DNA from 2 places in the Pseudoalteromonas sp. CnMc7-15 genome. Region 2 is predicted to be linked to the other one. Evidence: predicted binding sites of a transcription regulator. Region 2 holds the regulator's gene; the other holds the start of a gene.
The links. The regulator LexA, encoded in region 2, represses DNA repair genes until DNA is damaged. The targets are predictions, from matches to a motif close to TACTGTATNNNNATACAGTA.
Positions count from the first base shown of each region.

Region 1: the regulator LexA is predicted to act here: its motif matches at 1,233-1,252, upstream of ruvC (crossover junction endodeoxyribonuclease RuvC).

Region 1 is NZ_JAKRFT010000001.1:605,814-608,968, forward strand. Features, by position in the region: gene ruvB (Holliday junction branch migration DNA helicase RuvB) at 1-36, opposite strand, end outside; gene ruvA (Holliday junction branch migration protein RuvA) at 50-670, opposite strand; gene ruvC (crossover junction endodeoxyribonuclease RuvC) at 673-1,194, opposite strand; gene aspS (aspartate--tRNA ligase) at 1,306-3,084, opposite strand.
Region 2 is NZ_JAKRFT010000005.1:418,303-421,457, forward strand. Features, by position in the region: gene coxB (cytochrome c oxidase subunit II) at 1-904, opposite strand, end outside; gene lexA (transcriptional repressor LexA) at 1,223-1,840, opposite strand; gene MHM95_RS14625 (HNH endonuclease family protein) at 2,060-2,809, shown strand; gene MHM95_RS14630 (STAS/SEC14 domain-containing protein) at 2,875-3,155, shown strand, end outside.

The DNA of each region.
Region 1 (3,155 bases), on a different contig from region 2:
TACCTCTGGCTCAATCAGCCGATCCGCTTCTATCATGATGGTATCTCTGTTATAGCATCGCTTTGAGCGCTTGCTTAATCATTTCTTCGGAGGCCATGCCTGGCTTCGCGACTGCTTTTACCGACTTCACTGCCTGAGCATTTTTATAGCCCAGAGCTTCAAGTGCGGCAACCGCATCGTCTTGGGCATTACTCGCGACCAAAGTATCACCATTGGGCGCATCTATTGGTGCCGCGTCAGTGTGAGGGGTAAATAAGTCAGGACCCCAATCTTTAAGCCTGTCTTTCATTTCTAACACTAACCGCTCTGCGGTTTTTTTGCCAACGCCAGGAAGCTTTACTAAGGTGCTTGCATCGCCATGATGAACGCAATGGATAAATTGCTCTGCCGACATCCCCGATAAAATACCTAGGCCTAGTTTAGGCCCTACCCCATTGGCTTTTAATAATTCTCGAAACAGGGCGCGTTCGTTTTTGGTGTTAAACCCAAATAACAGCTGCGCATCTTCTCGTACCACAAAGTGGGTATACAAGGTGACCTGTTCGCCACACTCGGGAAGTGCATAAAAGCAACTCATGGGGAGGTTGATTTCATAGCCAATGCCCGCTGCTTCCACTAACACTTCAGGGGGCTGCTTCTCAACCAACAATCCTCTAATTCGTCCTATCATTGTTACCTCAAGCGTCCGCGCACGGTTTTACGTGCTTGACCGGACAGTTTTATTAAGTTTTGTTGTGAGTGACCATGGCACATGGCAATAGCCAAGGCGTCGGCGGCATCTGCTTGCGGCGTGGCTGGCAGCTTCAAAATATGCTTCACCATGTGTTGTACCTGTGCTTTTTCCGCAGAGCCTCGCCCAACCACAGCTTGTTTCACTTGCCGCGCGGAGTATTCTGACACGTCAATATCGGCCAAGGTAGCGGCGACAATGGCTGCGCCCCGAGCTTGCCCTAGCTTTAATGCCGAATCTGGATTGTGGGCCATAAACACTTGCTCTATGGCAAACGCGGTAGGGTTAAATTGCTCAATGAGTTGGCTGACGCCTTGGAAAATCATTTTTAAACGCAACGGGAAGGCGTTATCACCTAACTTAATACAGCCACTGCCCAAGTAATGGAACTTATGCCCTTGCTGCTGCACGACACCATAGCCGGTAAAGCGCGAGCCGGGGTCAATTCCCAAAATTATACTCACCCACTGACCTTATTATTATTCTCGCTTATGGAAATGGTAACTGTATGTATGACCAGTGTAAAGCTGAAGCATAAAAAAAGCGGCCTGAGCCGCTTCTTTTATCGCTATCGCTTATTCGCTTTGTTCACTCTCAGAGGCAGTCACTCCGATACCCAGCTCTTGCAGAGCGTCGGGATTTGCCACACTCGGGGCATCGGTCATCAAACAAGATGCTTGCGTCGTTTTCGGGAAGGCAATGACATCACGAATATTGTCTGTGCCACAAAGTAACATTACTAGGCGGTCAAGGCCGAACGCCAAGCCAGCGTGCGGCGGTGTACCATACTTCAATGCATCGAGTAGGAAACCGAACTTATCTTGTTGCTCTTGCTCATTGATCCCCAATACTCGGAACGCCGCTTGTTGCATCGCATTGTTGTGGATACGCACCGAACCACCACCGACTTCGTAACCATTAAGAACCATGTCGTAGGCATCAGAAAGCGTGCCGGCAGGGTTAGCTTCCAGCTCCTCTGGGCTGACATCTTTTGGCGCAGTAAATGGGTGGTGAACAGCGTGTAGATTACCTTCATCGTCTTCTTCAAACATCGGGAAGTCTACGACCCACAATGGTGCCCATTTAGTTAAATCAGTTAGCTCAAGGTCTAAACCAATCTTCAAGCGCAGCGCACCCATGGCTTCATTGACCACATTGCGTGAGTCGGCACCGAATAAAATGATATCGCCAGTTTGCGCATTGGTGCGTTCAAGTAAGGCGGTGATCACCTCTTCGTTCAAGAACTTAGCAATCGGTGATTGCACGCCTTCCACACCTGCGTCGCGGTCATTGACCTTCATCCAGGCTAAACCTTTAGCACCATAGATGCCGATAAACTTCGTGTATTCATCGATTTGCTTGCGTGATAACGACGCACCGCCTGGCACGCTAAGCACAGCTACGCGGCCTTTCTCATCATTGGCAGGGCCAGAGAACACTTTAAACTCAACGTCTTTAACCAGATCAGCAACGTCAATAAGCTCCATCGGGTTACGTAGGTCAGGCTTATCTGAACCAAAGCGACGCATGGCTTCGCTGTAGGCCATCACAGGGAACTCGCCCAAATCAACATTCAGCAACTCTTGCCACATATCACGGATCAGTTTTTCAGTGACACCACGAACTTGGTCTGAGCTCATAAATGAGGTTTCGATATCGATTTGCGTGAACTCTGGCTGGCGGTCGGCACGTAAATCTTCATCACGGAAACATTTAACGATTTGGTAGTAACGGTCAAAGCCAGACATCATCAACAATTGTTTAAACAGCTGCGGCGACTGCGGCAGCGCATAGAAGCTGCCATGATGCACACGGCTTGGCACAAGGTAGTCACGTGCTCCTTCAGGGGTCGCTTTGGTCAGTACCGGCGTTTCAATATCGAGGAAGTCATTGCTATCAAGGAAGCGGCGAACAAAACTTGTGGCTTTGGCACGCAACTTAATGCGGTCGCTCATCTCTAGGCGGCGAAGATCCAAGTAACGGTACTTTAGACGGCGCTCTTCGGAGTTTTGCTGGTTAAAATCCAGTGGTAGAGCGTCGCTGCGGTTAATAATCTCAAGGCCAGTACCCAGAATTTCCACTTCACCTGTGCTCATGTCTTTGTTGACTTGGCTGTCAGGGCGAGCGCGGACCACCCCTTTGACTTGTACACAGAATTCTTGACGAAGTTTATTCGCCACATCCATAAGCCCTTCAACTTCCGGGTCGAACACCACCTGCACCAAACCTTCGCGGTCACGCACATCGACGAAGATCAAACCACCTAAATCGCGGCGTTTGTTGATCCACCCACACAGAGTAACTTCTTGGTCGACATGACTTTTATTTAAGTGTCCGCAATATATAGAGCGCATAATATTCCTGTTTTAATTGTAAGCGCGCATTGGTTTAAGCACGCAGTGGCCAAATTAATTGCGTCAATTAT
Region 2 (3,155 bases):
CTCCAGGTAAACCGAGCCCCGTAGGCTGATGACAAGCTGCGCAGCGAGTGATGTACACTTGCTCGCCCGATGCCATTAGCTCATCTTCAGAGAGGATTTGTTCTAGCAGCTCAGCATCGGCCTGCGCCTGAGCTTGCTTCGCTTGTTTCTGCTCTGCCAGCCAAGCGTCAAACTCTTCAGGGGGTTTTGCTTCTACGACCACCGGCATAAAGCCGTGGTCTTTACCGCATAACTCGGCGCACTGGCCGCGATACGTACCCGGTTCGTTTACGCGTGTCCAAGCTTCGTTGATAAACCCAGGGTTAGCGTCTTTCTTTACTGCAAAATCGGGCACCCACCAAGAGTGAATAACGTCATCTGAGGTCATTAAAAAACGTACTTTTTGATTAGTGGGAATGACCAAGGGTTTATCTACTTCGAGGAGGTAATTGTCGCCCTTATTTTGCGCATTTTTGATTTGCTCTTGAGGCGTTGACAGCAGTGAGTAGAAGCCCACATCGTGACCCATATACTCGTAGTGCCATTTCCATTGTGAACCAGTCACCTTAATGGTGATATCGGCCTTTGTTGTATCCTCCATAGCAATCAGGGTTTTGGTGGCCGGAACAGCCATAGCTATGAGAATAACAAATGGAATCGCTGTCCAAAGTATTTCTACTTTGGTGCTTTCATGAAAGGTAGCGGGGGTGACCCCTTTTGACTTGCGGTGTTTGAGCAGCGCCCAAAACATCACCGCGAAAACAACCACACCAATCACACAGCATATAATAAATATGGTCATGTGTAGTTGGTAAACATTTTCGCTAATGTCAGTTACCCCTTGGCGCAAGTTGTACTTGCTATTCGCGGACACCAATTGAGGGAATAACAGACATAGCAACATGAGGGAGCTCAGCTTCTTCATGTGTACCATCTCCTTATTGTTGCGCAATGCAAGGAAGAGGCGGTTACAGCTTAATACCCAATCTTCGTTATTATTATGCTTTTACCAGTCGACAACTTTGACCCTAAATAAACTGTTGAAAAACCGACCAGCAAAGCCTGTAATATAACCAATTAGTCAAAGATTGAGCTAATAGCAAGTTAATACACTATTTTTGTTTACGTTTTATTAATAAATTAACAGGAATATTCAAGCTGTTAGAAAGCACTGTGGCTAAGGAAGGAACATGGGGAAAGCCCCTAATAACAGACCTATTAGAGGCAAAATAAGTAAATTTAATTACATCCAGTCGGCGTTTCGGATCACACCTACAGCTAAGCCTTCAATATTAAAGGATTCGTTCTCTAAATCGACTTCAATGGGTGTGAATTCTTCATTCTCTGCATGCAGCAGAACCTTACGCCCAGCTTTTTCTAAACGCTTCACGGTGACATCTTCATCAACCCGCGCGACCACCACTTGGCCGTTTTCAGCCACCTGAGTGCGATGTACCGCTAATAAGTCGCCATCCATAATGCCGATATCTTTCATACTCATGCCATTTACGCGCAGCAAATAATCTGCAGCAGGCTTGAACAGCAGTGGGTCTATCTGGCAGTGACTCTCTATATGCTGTTGGGCAAGAATGGGCTCGCCCGCAGCAACGCGGCCAATTAAAGGCAGGCCCAATTGTTCGGGTTCTTCTTCCTCGACCAATTGAATACCTCGACTCGCGCCAGGCTTCATTTTGATTACGCCTTTCTTAGCCAACGCCTTAAGATGTTCTTCTGCGGCGTTAGCACTGCGAAACCCCAGTGTTTGTGCAATTTCTGCACGCGTCGGCGGCATGCCGGTATCTTTAATAAAGACTTTAATCAGCTCAAGAATTTGCGATTGGCGTTTAGTTAATGGGCGCATACAACTGGGTTTCCATACAGTACATTTAACTGTGAGTATATACAGTTAAATGAAAATCGCAAATAAAATCAGGGAATTTGCTGACCGTTGCAACCTTAATTAATGCAACTTCGCTTTTGTTCATATGCAACCTCACCTCATACTCATAAAGTGATAGGTGACGAATGCGCGACAATGCTTTAAAGTAGCGCTGTTTTAGTCATGTTATTAAGCAGTTAGATGACTCGCCAAGGTGTATTTTCAGCGTTCCTTTTACTTATTTCGGCACTGACGATAGGTGCGTGCAAAGCCGATACGGTCAAGATGTCGCGCAGCGGCCTTTGTCACCCTGAAGATTCGGCTCATTATCAACGCACTCAATCTTTTACCCCCTATGCGAACTTAGAAAGCTGTCTAGCAGACGGTGGACGTTTACCAAAGAACTACACTAAACAAACATCAGAAAATAGTTATCATCGGGATAACTGGCCACATTGGTTAGACACCGATCACGACTGCCAAGACGCCCGTGCTGAAGTGCTGATTGCCCAATCACACAGTGATGTAAGCTACACCACTCAAGCGCGCTGCACCGTGACCAGCGGCCAGTGGCATGACCCTTATTCGGGGCAGATACTACGCAATGACGATGACTTAGATATAGACCATATTGTGCCGCTTAAATTTGCCTATGAACACGGTGCTGCCACTTGGAGTCGTTCGCAAAAGGCACAATTTGCCAACGATATGGAGAATTTGCTTGCTGTTGATGATGGCCTAAATCGTAGCAAAGGCGCAAAAGGCCCTTGGCAATGGTTGCCGCCGCATCAAGATTACCGCTGTCAGTACATTCAGCGCTTTAATTACATCATGAGCAAATATGACCTTCGCTACTCGCAAAACGAAAAAGACCAAGTTCAGAGTTTGCTGCAAAGCTGCGTAGGTGAAACTTTAAACCTCAGCGCACTACCTACAACCTTGCACCAATAACCAACCGCTTGTAAGTAAATATTCTATATTGATAGAGCATCCAATGAACTCGTCGGCGAGGATATATGCTCAATATCACTATAAACGAAACACACAATACCGCCCTACTCGAACCACAAGGCCAGCTGACAGCAGAAGACTTTGCAGCAGCAGTGCGTATTATCGACCCTTATATTGAACAGCATGCAAAGCTACATGCTCTCATTATTGTTACTGAACACTTTCCGGGGTGGGATTCATTTGCCGCGTTACTCTCTCATCTGCAATTTGTGCGCGACCATCATCAAAAGGTGAATAAAGTAGCCATTGCCACCAATTCGTTGCTTGGTGACTTTGCCCAGCACCT